DNA from 2 places in the Arthrobacter sp. Ld5 genome. Region 2 is predicted to be linked to the other one. Evidence: predicted binding sites of a transcription regulator. Region 2 holds the regulator's gene; the other holds the start of a gene.
What was found. The regulator LexA, encoded in region 2, represses DNA repair genes until DNA is damaged. The targets are predictions, from matches to a motif close to TCGAACANNTGTTCGA.

Region 1: the regulator LexA is predicted to act here: its motif matches at 5,140-5,155, upstream of ACSGDB_RS01785 (DUF222 domain-containing protein).

The regions. Positions count from the first base shown of each region.
Region 1 is NZ_JBPKBO010000003.1:98,898-107,780, forward strand. Features, by position in the region: gene ACSGDB_RS01765 (ABC transporter permease) at 1-800, shown strand, start outside; gene ACSGDB_RS01770 (ABC transporter permease) at 797-1,687, shown strand; gene ACSGDB_RS01775 (dipeptide ABC transporter ATP-binding protein) at 1,690-3,462, shown strand; gene ACSGDB_RS01780 (acyl-CoA dehydrogenase family protein) at 3,459-4,730, shown strand; gene ACSGDB_RS01785 (DUF222 domain-containing protein) at 5,351-6,964, shown strand; gene ACSGDB_RS01790 (SDR family oxidoreductase) at 7,229-7,882, opposite strand; gene ACSGDB_RS01795 (LLM class flavin-dependent oxidoreductase) at 8,101-8,883, opposite strand, start outside.
Region 2 is NZ_JBPKBO010000005.1:43,519-52,401, forward strand. Features, by position in the region: gene ACSGDB_RS02720 (MFS transporter) at 1-90, opposite strand, end outside; gene ACSGDB_RS02725 (SseB family protein) at 118-972, opposite strand; gene priA (bifunctional 1-(5-phosphoribosyl)-5-((5-phosphoribosylamino)methylideneamino)imidazole-4-carboxamide isomerase/phosphoribosylanthranilate isomerase PriA) at 969-1,727, opposite strand; gene ACSGDB_RS02735 (hypothetical protein) at 1,792-1,950, opposite strand; gene hisH (imidazole glycerol phosphate synthase subunit HisH) at 1,967-2,605, opposite strand; gene hisB (imidazoleglycerol-phosphate dehydratase HisB) at 2,602-3,219, opposite strand; gene ACSGDB_RS02750 (DUF2461 family protein) at 3,341-4,030, opposite strand; gene ACSGDB_RS02755 (histidinol-phosphate transaminase) at 4,115-5,209, opposite strand; gene ACSGDB_RS02760 (LysM peptidoglycan-binding domain-containing protein) at 5,281-5,748, opposite strand; gene lexA (transcriptional repressor LexA) at 6,134-6,844, shown strand; gene ACSGDB_RS02770 (ATP-dependent DNA helicase) at 6,872-8,883, opposite strand, start outside.

The sequences.
Region 1 (8,883 bases), on a different contig from region 2:
CCGCGGCTACGGTCGCGGCGGTCCGCGCGGAGTACGGGCTCGACCAGCCCGTACTCGTGCAGTACCTCTCCTATCTGGGACATCTCGTCCGCGGCGACTTCGGCGTCTCGTACATCTTCAAGGTCCCGGTCCTGGAGATCATCGGGCCGCAGATCCTGCCCACGCTGCAGCTCGCCGGGCTGGCCCTGGTCTTCGCGTGGGTGATCGCCCTCGCGTTCACCCTCCTCACCGTGGGGCGCGGGCGCGTGCTCGACGGCGCCGGCCGCGCCGTCGAGGTGCTCTTCGCCTCCCTCCCTCAGTTCTGGGTGGGCATCATGCTCGCGGTGGTCTTCGCCGTCACCCTCGGCTGGTTCCCGGTGGCGGGCAATGACGGCTTCCGGTCGCTCGTGCTGCCGGCGCTCTCGCTCGCGATCCCCCTGGCCGGGTTCATCGCCCAGGTCACCCGCTCCTCGTTCGAGGACGCCCTTGCGCAGCCGTTCGTCCTCAGTGCCCGGGCCCGCGGCCTGAGCGACACCGCCGTCCGGCTCACCCACGCCCTCCGGCATGCGATCCTCCCCGGCCTCACGCTCTCCGCCTGGGCGGTGGGCTCGCTCGTCAGTTCCGCCGTCGTCGCGGAGATCATCTTCGCCCGTCCCGGCCTCGGCAGGTCGCTCGTGGACGCCATCGTGAACCGCGACCTGCCCATCACCCTCGCCGTGGTGGTCATCATCGCCGCGGTCTACATCCTCGTGAACCTCGTGGTGGACATCCTCTACCGCGTGGTCGACCCCCGCACGAACCCGAAGGGATCCGCAGCATGAGCCTCACCCTCGGCCCCACGACGGCGGAGGGCGGCACCGTCGCCCCGGCCGCGCCCGCCCCGTCCCGGGCCGGACGCCTGGTCCGCAACACCCCGATCGGTGTCTGGATCGCTGCCGCACTGTTCGCCTTCCTCGTCCTCGCCGCCGTCGTCCCGTCCGTCTTCCTGCGGCAGGACCCGTTCGAGATCGATCCCGCCAACGCCTTCCAGCCCCCGGGCGGCGCGCACCTGTTCGGCACCGACCAGAACGGACGGGACGTCTTCTCCCGGGTGATCGCCGGCACAGGGCAGTCCCTGCTGCTCGGGCTCGCCGCCACAGCGATCGGCCTGCTCCTCGGCGGCGCCCTCGGCATCACCGCGGGCGTCTCGGGCCGGTGGCTGGACTCGGCGATCTGCCGTTTCGTGGAGATCCTGTTCGCCTTTCCGGGCCTGCTCCTGGCCCTGATCGTCATCGCGGTATCGGGCACCGGCGTCGTCACCGCCGCCGTCGCCGTCGGGGTCGGTTCAGCCCCCGGTTATGCCAGGATGCTGCGCACGCAGACCCTGCAGGTCATCGCGGCCCCCTATGTGGAAACAGCCCTCGCGCTCGGCCGGTCCCGGACCCACCTGCTTTGGTCCACGATCATCCCCAACGTGGCGCGGCCCCTCTTCGTGCTCGTCACCCTCGGGATCGGCCAGGCGATCGTCTGGGCATCCTCGCTCAGCTTCCTCGGCCTCGGGGCGCAGCCGCCGGCCGCGGAGTGGGGCGCCATGCTCGCCGACGGCCGCAACTACCTCCAGGTCGCCTGGTGGATCGCCGCCTTCCCCGGCATCTTCATCACCCTCGCCGCCCTCACCACCACCGTGGTGGGACACCACCTGCAGCGCCGACTCGAAGCAGAGGTCTGACCATGACTGACCCCCACACCAACCTCAGGGACACCGCCGAGCAGCCGCTGCTCGCGATCGACAACCTCACCGTGTCCTTCACCACCCCGCGTGGCACGGTCGACGTCGTCCGCGACGTGTCGCTAGCGCTCGCACCCGGCCGGGCGCTCGCCCTCGTGGGCGAGTCGGGTTCCGGCAAGACCGTGACGGCTCGCACGCTCGCGGGACTGAACGCCCCTAACGCCCGGGTGGCGGCCGACCGCCTCGACGTCCTCGGCCGCGACGCCACCCGCCTGTCCGAGCGGCAGTGGCGGCGCCTGCGCGGCAAGGACATCGGCTACGTACTGCAGGACGCCCTCGTCTCCCTCGATCCCCTCCGCACGGTCGGCCAGGAGATCGACGAGGCCCTCCGCACCCATGGAATCCGGGGACGGGCCGAACGGCAGGAGCGGATCCACGCCGCGCTGCGCGACGCCGGCATCCCCGACCCCGTGGTCCGCGCACGCCAGCGGTCCGACGAATTGTCCGGCGGACTCCGGCAGCGGGCGCTCATCGCCCAGGCCACCGTGCTCGACCCGCGCCTCGTGATCGCCGACGAACCGACCACCGCGCTCGACGCCACCGTGCAGGCACAGATCCTCGAACTACTCGCAGGGCTGAAGGAGCAGGGACGCGGGCTCATCCTCATCTCGCACGACCTCGCCGTCGTGAGCCATCTGGCCGACGAGATCGCCGTCATGCAGCACGGGCGCATCGTCGAATCCGGGCGTGCGGACGAGGTGCTCGGCAATCCCCGGCACGAGTACACGCGCCAGCTGATCGACGCCGTCCCCTCCGCCGCCGGCAAGGGCACCCGGCTGTCCGCCGTGCCGCGGGTCTCGGTAGCCACCCGGCCCACGCGGCGCTCGGCGTTCTCCGACGACGCCCCTGCCATCGAGGCACGGAACCTCGTGAAGGCCTACGCCGGCCCGGCCGGCACGCGCCGCACCGTCGTCGACGACGTCTCCTTCACACTCGCCGCGGGGAAGACGCTCGGCATCGTCGGCGAATCGGGGTCCGGCAAGTCGACGACGGCGCGCATCGCGCTCGGCCTCACCGATCCCGACGCCGGCACGGTCGCCCTCGGGGGCCTGCCGTGGGTCGGAAGCGGTATCGGCGAAGCCCTCCGTCGCCCCCACCGACCGGACATCCAGCTCGTCAACCAGGATCCGCTGAGTTCGTTCGACCCCCGCTTCAGCGTGGGCCGCATCATCACCGACGCCCTCGACGCCGGATCCATCGGGGCCGCCGGTGAGCGACGGGACCGTGCGGCCAAGCTCCTCGGGCAGGTGGGGCTGCCACTGGATCTGGTCGACCGGCGACCGCTCACGCTCTCGGGCGGCCAGCGGCAGCGCGTCGCGATCGCCCGGGCCCTGGCGCTCCAGCCCCGCGTCCTGCTGCTCGACGAACCCGTCTCCGCGCTCGATGTCTCCATCCAGGCGCAGGTCCTCGACCTCCTGGCGGACCTGCAGGAACAGCTCGCGCTCAGCTACCTGTTCATCAGCCACGACCTCGGTGTCATCCACCACGTGAGCGACGACGTCCTGGTGCTCAAGGACGGACGCGTGGTGGAGTCCGGCACGGCGTCGTCGATCTTCACCGCGCCGGCCACGGGCTACACGCGGGCCCTGCTCGACGCCGTGCCCGCCATGCCCGCCCGGGAGACCGCCGTCGTCCGTCCCGCCGGCGCTCCGGACGCCGGTCCCGGCGCATCCGCACCCACCCCGTTCCACGACCCGGCAGGAGCCGACCGATGACCGCAGAGACACTCACATCCCCGACCACCCAGCTCACGTATGCGCAGCTCGCCGAACGCTTCCGTCCGTTGTTCGAGGAAATCGCCACCGGCGCTGCTCGGCGCGAGGACGAGCGGATCCTCCTGCACACGCAGGTGCGCCGGCTGGCGGACGCCGGCTTCACCGCGCTGCGGGTGCCACTCGAGTACGGCGGAGCCGGGGTGAGCGCCCCGCAGTTCTTCCGGCTGCTCATCGAGCTCGCTGCTGCCGAGTCGAACCTCGCGCAGGCGCTGCGCTGCCACATCGCGTTCGTCGAGGACCGCCTCTACGCCGCCGATCCCGTGTGGCTGCGGCGCATCGCCCGGGGCGCGGTGCTCGGCAACGCGTGGACCGAGACCGGACCGGTCCCCGTCGGCGGTGTCAGCACCACCATCACGCGCGACGGCGATGTGTACCGGGTCGACGGCACCAAGTACTACACCACCGGCAGCTTGTACGCGGACTGGATCCAGACGGGTGCGCGAACGAGCGACGGCGCCGACGTCATCGCGCTCGTGCGGCGGGATGCGCCGGGGGTCGAGGTCGTCGACGACTGGGACGGCTTCGGTCAGCGCCTCACCGCCAGCGGTACGTCGATCTTCCGCAACGTCGTCGTACCTGCTGCGGACGTCATCACCGAGACCGAGCATCCGCCGTACGACACCGGCGTGTACCAGCTCGTCCACGTCGCGACCCTTGCCGGGATCGCGCGGGCAGCTGTCCGGGACGTGGCTGCGGGGGTGCGTGGCAGGACCCGCACCTTCAGCCATGGGAACGGCACGAGACCCAGTGAGGACATCCAGGTGCAGCAGGTCGTGGGGGAAGTCTCGGCGCTCGCCTTCGCGTCCGAGGCTGCTGCACTGCGGGTGGCCGAACTGGTGCAGGAGGCATACGAGGCACACCTCGACCTCCCGCATGAGGACGCGGACTCCGCCGCAGTAGCGGTGGAGTTCGCGTCGTCGCAGGCACAGATCGTGGTGACGGAACAGGTCCAGCGGGCCGCCTCGATCATGTTCAACGCGCTCGGGGCGTCGTCGACCCGCAGGGGGCTCCAGCTCGACCGGCACTGGCGGAACGCACGTACCATCTCGTCGCACAACCCGGTGATCTACAAGTCGAGGATCGTGGGTGACCGGGAGATCAACGGGACGATCCCCGCGTTCGTGTGGCGGGCGGGTGACGCGCCGGGGGCGACGTCGGACGGGGCGACGGGGTCGTCGGGATCGTCGGGATCGTCGGGATCGTCGTAGGCCGGGCGCCGTCGGGCATGACGGGGTCGTCGTCGGCCGAGGCGCCGTCGGGCACGACGCGGTCGTCATCGGCCGGGGCGCCGCCGGGCACGACGGGGTCGTCGTCGGACGCGTCGTAGGCCGGGCGCCGTCGTGCGCGCCGTCGTGTGCGCCCTCGGAGGGAGCTTCGTAGCGGACGGCGTGTCGCGTGCGGTTGGGCGCCCGACCGGGCACGCCGTCGGCCGAGGCACCGTCGTGTGCGCCCTCGTGTGCGCTCTCGTGTGCGCCCTCGGAGGGAGCTTCGTAGCGGACGGCGTGTCGCGTGCGGCTGGGTACCCGACCGGGCACCGGCCCAGTATCCCCAGCACCCCTCGGTATGTCGACAACCAGCAGCCACTCTTCCTCCACATTCCCTTCCCAGCCGCCGAAATAGTACCCATGTTCGATAAAATCGAGGCATGACTACCGCCCCGGTCGAGCGTCTGACCGCACCTCCGAGCCCCCTGGACAGGTCATGCGCAGCGCTTGCCGAGTGCACCCGTGATATCGGCCAGGGCCAGGGCACTCGGTCCCGGCAGGAGGTCGCGGGCCTTCTCCTGGCGATCGAACGCGCCTCGAGGATCGTCGACCACCTCCAAATTTTGGCGGCTCGGCTGGCTGAAGAGCATCACCTTGCCGACGACGAGCAATCCGGCAGCGGCTCGCTCCTGGCGCGGGCAGAGCAGTCGATCAGAGGTGATGCTCCCGCCGGGCCTGCTGCCCGGTGCGCCTCGGTCGGCAGTGGGTTCAGGGATTGCGCCGACTTCCTGCGGGCCACGCTGCGGATCAGCCGCGGTGAGGCGAGACGCCGCCTGAGCCTTGCCGACCTGATCCTCCCTCGCGTCTTACCGACCGGCGCACCGGTTCCTCCCCGGCTCATCAGCCTGGGCGCTGCCGTGACCTCGGGGCTCATCAGCGGTCGGGCCGCCACCCTCGTGGCTCAGGCGATGCAGCGGGTGGACTCGTTCGCGACGCCGGACCAACGCGGGTCGATGGAGCACCACCTGACCCGACAGGCGATGGAATCCGACGAGGACATCCTTCGGGTGCTGGCGCGCCGCTGGGAGAGCGTTCTCGATCAGGACGGGCAGGAACCCACGGACAAGGTGCTGCGCGCACGGCAGGGCGTCTTTTTCCGGGGCAGGCGTCATGGACTGCACTACCTGGAGATCGGTGCGACGGACGAGCAGTTCGAGTTGCTCGCGACCGTCATGAACTCGACGGCGAATCCGCGCAGCACCGCGGGCCGGGCAGAGGGCTCCGCGACCGTCCGCGCATCGGGCACTTCTGACGAAGCGGATGTCCCGAGGGCTTCGGAGGTGGTGGCTTCCGTCGCTTCGGGGTCTTCCATAGCCGGAGTCGCTGACCCGCCGACGGCAACGAGAGCGCAGAGCCTGCTCGATGGGCTCGTCGCCGCCTGCAGGCTCACCTTGAGCACGGCGACGCTTCCCGCGACGGGCGGGCATCGCCCTCAGGTCATGGTGACCATCGACTACAAGGACCTCGTCGGTGCTACTCATCGCGCGGGGTATGCAGTTTTCTCCGAGCAGATGAGTGCGAGGAATATCAGGAAGCTGGCGTGTGACGCCGACATCATCCCGGTGGTCCTGGGCAACGGGGGTCAGGTCCTCGATGTCGGACGGGCACAACGGCTCTTTCCGCCGCATCTTCGGCGAGCGCTCGTCGCGAGGGACAGGGGCTGCGCTTTCCCTGACTGCTCCATCCCCGCCAGTTGGTGCGAAGCCCACCATCTGAAGCCGTGGTCCAAGGGAGGCGTGACGAGCATCGACAACGGAGTCCTGCTCTGTTCACGGCACCATCACGTGATTCATCAGGGGACCTGGACCGTGGAAGCCCGACGTGGCATCCCGTGGTTCACGGCGCCGCGGACATCCGGCCCTCCGCGGATCGCCCGACGAAACAGGTATTGGCAGGCAGGACAGGCAGTCGACACGGCACTGTTCGACGAGGCCGCCCGGTTGCTCGGGGAGGGCTCGGAGGCCGTGGCGACCTTGGAGTTCGCGGACATCGCGGATTGCTCGGAGTTCGCGGATGGCACGTCGACCCCAAAGTTCACGGACGTCGCGTCGACCCCGGACGCAGTGGAGGCCGCGTCGGCCCCGGAGGCCGCGCAAGTCTCGGACGTCACGACGGCCCCGAAGTTCTCGAGGGTCGCGGAGCGTCATCCTGACGCCGGGGAGCGCAGCACCGGGTGATCGGTGCGTCCGGTGCGTCCAGCACGTCCGTCCGGAGTCGAACGTGCACGCTGACGCCCCTCATATCCGGAGCAGGACGTGCACCTGGTACATCCGAGGCAGAACGCACGCCCGAGGAGCCCTGTGCATGCGGTCCGACCCGTGCGTCCGGTGGGGACCCCCGGGAATCAGGACCATTCACCCACCGCACCACGGACGACGATCGCCTGACACACCGAAGGCGACGCCCCGACAGGGCGCCGCCTTCGTGTCGCTTGTTCCGGCCTACAGCGCGGCCTCGATGGCCTCCGTGACCGGCGTCTCACCACTGTTGAACTGGATGGTCTTGTCCACCGTGCCGAGGTTGCCGAGCACGACCGCGGCGACGAGCGCGACATCCTCACGGGCCACCGAGTCCTGCTGCGGCTCGGCCGACACCTCGATCATCCCGGTGCCTGGATCCGTGGTGAGCGCTCCCGGCTGGAGGATGGTCCAGGCGAGCTCCGAGTTGCGCAGGTGCTCATCGGCCGCAGCCTTCGACTCGGCGTAGGGGAAGAAGCTGTTGTCCTCCGGGACACCGTGGTCCTTTCCCGCTCCGAGGTAGGACACCATGACGTAGCGACCCACAGCAGCTTCCTGAGCGGCGTCCATCGAACGGATCGCCGCATCCCGATCCACGGCATACGTCGCTTCGGGACTTCCACCTCCTGCGCCGGCGGACCACACGACGGCGTCGTGACCACGGAACACATCCGCCATCTGCTGCACCGACAGTTCGGAGACGTCGGCCACGACCGGCGTTGCGCCTGCCTGCTCGACGTCGCCGGCATGATCCTGGTTACGGAAGATCGAACTGACCTGATGGCCCTGACTGGTGAGGATCTTCGTGAGGTGCAGTGCTACTTTTCCGTGCCCACCGATGATGGCTACGCGTGACATGGGAACTCCTTCTGTCGATCGACTGAATGCCTTGTCTTCGACGCTAGTCCCCGAACCCTCGCCCTGACCACCTCCGCCCAGGGGTTCTGCCGCGAGCGGAGGCCTATTCCCGCGGATCGTGATCAATGCTCCTGGCGCTCAGGGAACTGACGCGCGCAGCCCTCCGAGAACCATCGGATGCAGAAGGTGGACCAACGGAGCGGACGAACCGACACACGTCAGGGACGGACCGACTGGAGCCGGTACCGCGCACCACGGTGTTCCGCGGGCAACCGGTCGCCCTTCCCGAACAGCTTGTGCCGCAGGGTTCCCTCCGTGTACTCGGTCGGGTAGACACCACGCTTCTGCAGTTCCGGCACGACGAACTCGACGACGTCCTCGAAGGTCCCGGGGGTGATCGCGTAGGCGAGGTTGAAGCCGTCGACGTCGGTCTCCTCGACCCACGCCTGGAGCTCGTCGGCGACCTGCACACCCGAACCGACGAGACGCGGACCGAGCCCGCCGATCCCCGCCGATTCGGCGATGTCCCGCACGGTCCACGGCGAGCCGTCGTCGTTCACCTTCTGGAAGTTCGCGACAGCGGACTGGATGGCGTTGGACTTCACGTTGCCGAGCGGCTCATCCGGATCGTAGGCGGACAGGTCGACGCCGAGCCATCCCGAGACGAGGACGAGCGCTCCCTCATAGCTGACGTACTGCTGGTAGTCGGCATGCTTGGCGTGGGCCTTCTCCTCCGTCTCGTCCGTGATGATGGTGAGCAGCGTGTAGATCCGCACCGAATAGCGATCGCGGCCCTCGGCTTCGACCGCATCCCGGATCTTGCTGACCACACCCTTCAGCGCCTCCTTCGTGGGCGCCGCGACGAACACCGCTTCGGCATTGCCGGCGGCGAACGCGATGCCGCGGGAGGACGCTCCCGCCTGGAAGATGACCGGCGTCCGCTGGGGCGACGGTTCACTGAGGTGGATCCCCGGGACCGTGAAGTAGGTGCCGTCGTGGTC
Region 2 (8,883 bases):
CGAGTGCGGGAAGCGCGCGATCATCCCGACGAGGAGCAGCCTCCGGACGGAGCGGATGCGCAGCAGGTCCCGGTATACGGCGAAGTTCACGTTGCGTCTTTCTGGCCGACGACCCCGTCAGCGGGTGAGTTTGATGTCGAGCGAGTCGACGCGGTCCACGAAACCGGTGAGCCCCAGGAGCCTCCCGCGGAAGGAGGCGACGGCGTCGCGCACCCCCTCGGGCGACAGCCCCGGGCGGAGCTGGAGATCCATCCGGAGTTCCGGGCCCGGCCCCCCACCGGAGGCAATGCTACCTCCGGCCGTCCGCGTCAGCACCCCGCCCGCCGGGCGCAGGCCGACCGTGAGGATGTCCTCCTCGTGGCGGGCCGCCTCCTCGACGAGCGACGCCAGCGCAGGATCCTCGTACGACGGCGTCCACGGGACCTGCTGGGCGAGGGACCACACGGCCGGTCGCCGCAGCACGAAGGTGAGGTCGGCGCCCGGGTCGAGCACCATCAGCTGCGCGTCCTCGGCGGCGGCCGCGAGGGCGGCCCGGGACGCGTAGGCGGCGACGGGCCGGGCCTCGCGGTGCCAGCGGGCCAGCGCGGCGGTCGAGGAGAAGACCGGGAGGGCCTTCCGGCCGTCCGGCGCCGCGAGGGTGACGAGCGCCATCTCGGCCTCCTTGTCGGCGTGCAGCCCGGTGGCGGCCTCGGCCTGCTCGCTGAGCCGGGCGACGATGGGGATGAACACCCTGGCCGTGGTGAGGGCCCCGAACACGGCCCGCTCGGCGTCCCCCGGTCGGCCCTCGGAGCTCAGGAGCCCGGTCAGCGCCGCAGTGAGCCCGGGATCGGCCGTGCCGTCGTCGTCGTCGAAGGCGTGCAGCGGGTTCTCCGGACCGGACAGGTCCCGACCCGCCCACGGCTGTCCGGCGGAATCGGTCGTGTTGCCCGCGAGGGCCGCGGCGATATGGGCGGGAAGCTGCCGGCCGCTCACGCGTCCGAGGCGGGCAGCCCTGCCACGTCCAGGGCCTGCGGCAGGGTGAAGGCCCCGGCGTAGAGGGCCTTGCCGACGATCGCGCCCTCGAGCCCGAGGGGCACGAGCTCGCGGAGGGCGGCGATGTCATCGAGGCTGGAGATACCGCCCGAGGCGACGACCGGACGCGTGGTCTTCGCGAGCACGTCCCTCAGGAGGGCGAGGTTCGGGCCCTTGAGCGTGCCGTCCTTCGTCACGTCCGTCACCACGTAGCGTGCGCAGCCGGCATCCTCGAGGCGCTGGAGGACCTCCCACAGGTCGCCACCCTCCTGGGTCCAGCCGCGCGCCGCGAGGGTGGTCCCCCGGACGTCGAGCCCGACGGCGATGGCGTCCCCGTACCGGGCGATCGCCCGCTCCGTCCACTGGGGGTCCTCCAGCGCCGCCGTGCCGAGATTGACGCGCGTGGCCCCCAGTTCGAGGGCGGCCTCCAGCGACGCGTCGTCGCGGATACCCCCCGAGAGCTCCACCTTGATGTCGAGGTGCCGGACGACGCGCTCGAGCAGTTCCTTGTTGGAGCCGCGGCCGAAGGCGGCGTCGAGGTCCACGAGGTGCACCCACTCGGCGCCGGCGTCCTGCCAGGCGCGGGCGGCGTCCACCGGATCGCCGTAGCCGGTCTCGCTTCCCGCCTCGCCCTGGACCAGGCGGACGGCCTGGCCGTCGGCGACGTCGACGGCGGGAAGGAGCTCGAGGAGGGGCGATTCGGTGAAGGGGCTCATGGTCTGCTTTCGTACGGGCGGCGGGGCCGCGGTGGAGGAGCGGGTCGGGGCGGTGCCGGGCGGGTCAGTCGCCGGGCGGCGTGAACAGGTAGGCGGCCAGGAGCGCCATGCCGGCGAGGGCGAGGAAGGCGATCCAGACCCCGCGCGGGAACTCCTGGCCGCGCAGGGAGAAGGCGCCGCCGATGAGGAGGCCGGCGACGCCCATGAGCAGGAGGCTCAGCATCGGGTTCCCACCGGGATCAGCGCAGTCCGTCGATCCAGTTGCGCAGGAGCTGGGCCCCGGCCTCACCGGACTTCTCGGGGTGGAACTGGGTGGCGCTGAGCGGGCCGTTCTCGACGGCGGCGATGAACCGTCCGCCGTGGTCCGACCAGGTGACCTGGGGCGGCTTCATGGCGGGCTGGGTGACGTCGAAGGACCAGTCCTGCACGCCGTAGGAGTGCACGAAGTAGAACCGTTCGTCCGCGAGGCCGTCGAACAGGACGGTGTCCTCCGGCGGGTCCACGGTGTTCCAGCCCATGTGCGGCACCACGTCCGCCTTGAGGCGTTCGACGGTGCCGGGCCACTCGCCCATGCCGGGCGTGCGCACGCCGTGCTCCACGCCCTCGTCGAAGAGCACCTGGAGGCCCACGCAGATCCCGAGCACGGGACGGCCGCCGGCGACACGGCGCCCGATCATCCGCAGGGCGTCGACGTCCTTCAGACCTTTCATGACGGCGGCGAAGGCGCCGACGCCGGGGACGAGCAGCCCGTCGGCGTTCAGGACGTCGTCGGGCTTGGAACTGAGGACGACGTCGGCACCCACGTGTTCGAGGGCGCGCACCACGGAGCGGACGTTGCCCGACCCGTAGTCGAGGACCGTGACGGTGCGGGCGCTCACAGCGCGCCCTTCGTGGAGGGGATCCCCTCGACCCGCGGATCCGGCTCGACCGCCGCGCGGAGTGCCCGGGCGAGGGCCTTGAACTGCGCCTCCACGATGTGGTGCGGATCGCGGCCGGCGATGACGGTGACGTGCAGGCAGATCTGGGCGTGCAGTGCGAGCGCCTCGAACACGTGACGCGTCAGCGATCCGGTGAAGTGCCCGCCGATGAGGTGGTACTCCTGGCCGGCCGGTTCCCCGCCGTGCACGAGGAAGGGACGCCCCGAGATGTCGACGACGGCGTTGGCGAGGGCCTCGTCGAGAGGCACGGTCGCCTCGCCGAAGCGCCGGATCCCGGCCTTCGTGCCGAGGGCGATGCGCAGGGCCTCGCCGATCGCGATGGCCGTGTCCTCCACCGTGTGGTGGACGTCGATGTGGGTGTCGCCGGAAGACCTGATGGTCAGGTCGATGAGCGAGTGCTTCGACAGTGCGGTGAGCATGTGGTCGTAGAACGGCACCGTGGTGTCGATCGACGAGGTCCCGGTGCCGTCGAGGTCGAGTTCCACGAGGACCGAGGACTCGCTCGTGACGCGCTCGATACGGGCCGTACGGCCGCGGGCGGCATCAACAGTCATAACATCTTCCTTCTGTGCGCGTGATTCAGGCGCGGATCGACGTGGGGCCAGGACGGGCGGCGCGAGCCACCCGGCGGTCCTGCCCTTCAATTCTAGGGTGTACGCGCACGCCGGGTTCGCGTCAGCGCACCCCGCTGCTCCGGCGCGGTCCGAACCGCTGCTCCGCGGGAAGGGTCGATGGTCCCACGAAGCGGGCCAGCCACTCGTGCAGCGCGGCCGGTTCCCGCAGGAGCTCGTCGATGGCTGCCGCGGCGGAGGCGACGTCCACCCAGGCGGGCCTGCGCACGCGGTGGTTGACCTCGAGGCCCTTCCACCGGAGCAGATCGGCGCGGGGATGGCCCGCCGCGTAGCCCCGTGGGACGCGCTTCAGCGGTTCCGCCCGACCGGGACGGATCATCATCCCCCGCCCCGCGACAGCGCCGATCGCTGCGATCAGGGCCGGACCCGAGACGTCGTCGGCGACCGCGGCGCGGAAGTGGGCGAGCTGGTCCGCTGCGGGGAACGGCAGGCCGGTGGCCACCAGTAGGCCGAGGCTGCTCACGCGGAGGAACGCACCCACCCCGTCCGGCCGTTCGGCGACGGCGCCGATGAAGGTCTTGTACGGCGGGCTGTCCGCCCGGAACCGGACGTCGTTGTACGGGCGGTGGATCCGCCAGTCCGAGAAGACCGTCAGGGCCGCGCACACGGCGGTGAAGACCGGCCGGACGCCCACGTCGTACAACCTGCGCTGTCGAGCCCAGAACTCGGGGGTGTTGTCCGCCTCCAGCCGCGCGAAGAACGCCTGCGCCTCATCGAAGATCGGACGATCCATGCGAGCCATGATGGGCGATGCGCCCGGCCGGTGCAAGGGCCGCCCGGGCCACGCAGGTGCCCCGGGCCCGGCCCGGGATCCGCGTCAGAGCAGCGCTGCCAGCGCCGTCAGGAAAGCCGTCGTCTCCTCCTCCGTGCCGGCCGTGACGCGCAGGGAGCCCGGGATACCGACATCCCGGATGAGGACGCCCGCCTCCAGGAGTCCCTGCCAGATGCGGTGCGGATCCTCGAGGCCCGAGAAGAAGACGAAGTTCGAATCCGACCGCGCCGGCGAGAGCCCGAGCGCCTCGAGTTCCCGCACGATGCGGTCCCGCTGCACCTTGATCGCCTCGACGTTCGCCAGGAGCGTGTCCGCGTGGGTGAGGGCGGCGTTCGCGGCCGCCTGGGTGATGGCGGAGAGGTGGTACGGCAACCGGACGAGCCGCAGGGCGTCGGTGACCTCCGGCGCGGCCGCGAGGTAGCCGATCCTCGCCCCGGCGAGGGCGAAGGCCTTGCTCATGGTCCGGGACACGAGCAGGCGCGGGCGTCCGGGAAGAAGGGTGAGGGCGCTCGCCGTGCCGGCCTGCGCGAATTCGCCGTAGGCCTCGTCCACGATGATGATGGCGCGCGCATCCTCGCCGGCCTCGTAGGCGGCCTCGACCACGTCGAGGCCCAGCGCCGTGCCGGTCGGGTTGTTCGGCGAGCACAGGAACACGATGTTCGCTCCCGAGGCGCGGACCGCGGCCGCGGTGTCCTCCGGCGTCATGGTGTAGGCGGCACCGCGCGCGGCCGTGACGTAGCGCGTGCCCGTCCCGCTCGCGAGCAGCGGGTACATCGAGTAGGTGGGAGGGAAGCCGAGCGCGGTACGTCCGGGGCCTCCGAAGGCCTGGAGGACCTGCTGGAGCACCTCGTTGGAGCCGTTGGCCGCCCACAGCTGCTCGGGCGTCAGTCCGTGCCCGAGGTAGTCCGCGAGGTTCTTCCGCAGTTCCGTGAACTCGCGGTCGGGGTACCGGTTGAGTCCCCGGGTCGCCGCCGAGACGGCCTCCACGATCGCCGCGTGGACGTCGGCCGGGACGCCGTAGGTGTTCTCGTTGACGTTGAGCAGGATGGGGACGTCCAGTTGCGGGGCGCCGTACGGGTGCAGCCCGACGAGGTCGTCACGCAGGGGAAGGTTGGCCAGGGCTTCGACGGAGGAGGACACCACTTCAGGTTAAGGGATGCCGTCTTCGACGGACGAATGATCCACGTGCCCGCGGCCCGGTAGGGTGCGGTTCACCCGGCAGCGGGTACCGCGATGCTCTGCCCGGCCTGCACCACGGAGCTGTGCAGATCGTTGAGCTCCACGATCTCCGCGACGACCTCCCGGGGGTCGCGGTCCGGCGCGTAGGTCACGGCGAGGTCCCACAGGGTCTCCCCGGTGGAGACGTTCACATCGACCGTGGCCGTGGACGTGGGTGCCAACTCCCCCGCCCTGGCCTCGGAGGTCAGGAACGCCGCGAGGAGAATCAGCGCCGCGACGCCGAGGGCGATCGGCAGGCCGACCAGCAGCAGGCGGCCCCGCCGGGTCAGCGTCAGGGGGCGGTCCGCACTCCGCTGCGTGGAGGTACGAACCGGGCCGGGACCGGAGGCTGCCGCGGAGGGCACGGGGACGGTGGGGAGGGGCGTGGGGAGGAGCCTGAGATGGTTCTCGGCCCGAGCGGGCGTCCACAGCGAGCTGCCATGCAGTGCGGGTGTAACCATTGCCGTTCCTCTTTCCTTCGAATGTCCGCGCCGGACGACCGTCCGATTCGAACAAACGTTCTAATGAGTATCTGCCTATTTCTAGCACCTACGGACGATCCATGTCGAGACTCGGTCGAACATATGTTTGAAAACTGCTCCCGACTGTCCTAGCGTGGAGAGATCAGGACATCGTCGGCGGATGCCGCTCTCCACGGGCGGTTCCGTGGTCGATGTGTCCCACACAATCAGCCGCCTCTGACAGAACGGCTTCCCGACCACGGAAGCGGACCGGCGGCGACAACCGGATCAGTGATCCAAGGCGAAAGGCGCACCAGTGGCGGAATCACCAGCCGCGGCCCGGCAGGAATCGAACACTGCCGACGTCCCGGCGGATGCGGTACCCATCTCCGCGGGCCGGGGCCGGCCGCGGGGTCGCTCGGTGTCCAAGGGGCTGACCGCCCGGCAGCTGACGATCCTCGAGACGATCCAGCGGTCGATCGCCGACAAGGGGTATCCGCCGTCCATGCGGGAGATCGGTGACACGGTGGGCCTCGCCAGCCTGTCCAGCGTGACCCACCAGCTGTCGCAGCTCGAGCGGCTCGGCTACGTGCGCCGGGACCCCAAGCGTCCCCGCGCCATGGAGGTCCTGCTCCCGCTGACCCTGGCCCCGGACACCTCGGGCACCCGGACCGGCCCGTCCGCGGACGGCAGGCCCGCCGTCGAGCACGGGATCGCCGTCGACACCGCCCTCGTGCCGCTCGTGGGGCGTATCGCCGCCGGCGGGCCGATCCTCGCGGACCAGATGGTCGAGGACGTCATGCCGCTGCCCCGCCAGCTGGTCGGCCACGGGGACCTGTTCATGCTCAGGGTCTCGGGGGACTCGATGGTGGATGCCGCCATCTGCGACGGCGACTGGGTGGTGGTCCGGCGGCAGCAGAGTGCGCAGAACGGGGACATCGTGGCAGCGCTGCTCGACGAGGAGGCCACGGTCAAGACGTTCCGCCAGCGGGACGGCCATACCTGGCTCCTCCCGCAGAACACGCGCTACGAGCCCATCCTCGGCGACCACGCCAGCATCATGGGCAAGGTCGTCTCGGTGCTGCGCGCCCTGTAGCCGTCGTGCGGCGGGCGGGCCGGAGCGTCAGCGGGCGGAGAGACGCTCCAGGATGCCCGTGACGGTCGCGCGGTCCGTCGTCGCCCAGAAGGGTGGGAGGGCTGCCCGCAGGAAGCCGCCGTACCGCGCCGTGGCGAGGCGGCTGTCCAGGACGGCCACCACGCCCCTGTCCCCCGCCGCCCTGATCAGGCGTCCCGCGCCCTGCGCGAGCCGGACGGCGGCGTGCGTGGCGGAGACGCTCATGAAGCCGTTGCCCCCGTTCCTGGCCACCGCCCGGGTGCGGGCGGTCATCAGCGGGTCGTCCGGGCGCGGGAACGGGATGCGGTCGATCACGACCAGCCGGCACGAGGCCCCGGGCACGTCCACGCCCTGCCACAGGGACATGGTGCCGAACAGGCAGGTGTCCGGTTCGTCCGCGAACTGCGTGACCAGGGCGTTGAGCGAGGACTCCCCCTGGCACAGGATCTCGAAGTCCACCTCCGGTCGCAGCGCCTCCGCTGCCTCCTCGGCGGCACGCTTCGACGAGAACAGTCCCAGCGCTCCTCCCCGGGACGCCGTGAGCAGTCCCAGCAGCTCCTCGAGCTGCGCCTCGGAGGTGCCGCGCTCGGGCTTCGGGAGGTCCTTCGCCACGTAGAGGACGCCCTGCCGCGGGTAGTCGAAGGGACTGCCGACATCGACCCCCGTCCAGGCGGGTGCTCCGGGACCGCTGAGTCCCAGCGACCCGGCGACGGGACCGAACTCGGAGCCGATCGCGAGGGTCGCGGAGGTCAGGATCACGGTGTGGTCCTCGAACAGGCCCTCCCGGAGGCGTCCGGCGACGGACAGCGGCGCGACGTTCAGCGTGGCGGGTGCGCTCTCGTCGGGCTGGGCGTACCCCGCGCCCGGCGTGAAGGTGCTGGGACGCGACGCCCACACGACCTCGCCCAGGTCCGACGCCGCGAGGATCCGTTCGGCGAGCTCGAAGACCAGCGTGGTGCGGGACCGCGCGACCTGCCGGCCGCCGTCGGCGTCGGACTCGGACTTGCCGTCCGTCTTCGTGTCCGACAGCGCGGCCCGGGACGCGTCCCGCACCTGGGCGAGGGCCTGGCCGAGATCCTCCGGGAGCCCTCCGGGCAGCAGGCCCGAGGGCACGAGCTCGGCGGCCGCCTCGAACGCGTCGGCGGCCGTGTCGAGGGCGCCGGTGGCGATGGAGGCGTGGCGGCGGAGCGCCGCGGCCGCCGCGCTGACCATCGAGGCTGAGAGCTGGCCGGACACGGCCCCGGTGACCCGGTCGTGGAGCTCGTGCGCCTCGTCGATGACGACGACGTCGTACTCCGGCAGGACGGCGAGGCCCTCGAAGGCGCTGATCGCGAGCATCGCGTGGTTGGTGATGATGATGTCGGCATCCGCCGCCGCGGCGCGCGCCTTCTCGCTGAAGCACTCGGAGGCCACCGGACAGCGTGCTGAGCCGAGGCACTCCATGCTGGAGACGGACACCTGGCGCCACGCGCGGTCGCTCACGCCGGGGACGAGGTCGTCGCGATCGCCGGTCGTCGTCTCCTCGGCCCACTCGCGCAGCCGGACGACGTCCCTGCCGAGCGCCGAGGACGGGCCGTCGGTGGCCGGCGCCGGGTGCGGGGCGGCGTCCTCGCCCAGGCTGAAGAGCGTGCCGGGCGCGTCCTCCTCGGGGAACCCGCCGCCGGTCTTGTGGCGGCAGACGTAGTTGGAGCGGCCCTTGAGCAGGGCGACGTCGACGGGGCGCGTGAGCGCGGGGCCCACCGCGTCCAGCAGGCGCGGGAGGTCCCTGCCGACGATCTGCGCCTGAAGGGCGAGCGTGGCCGTCGAGACGACCGAGGGCCGGTCGCTGTCCATCGCGTGGGCGATCAGCGGGACCAGGTACGCGAGGGACTTCCCGGTGCCGGTGCCGGCCTGGACGAGCAGGTGCTCCCCCGAGCGGATCGACTCGCTGACCTGGCGGACCATCTCGTGCTGGCCGGAGCGCATCTCGCCGCCCATGGCCCCCACGGCGGCGTCGAGCAGTTCGAGGGCCTGCCGGGCTT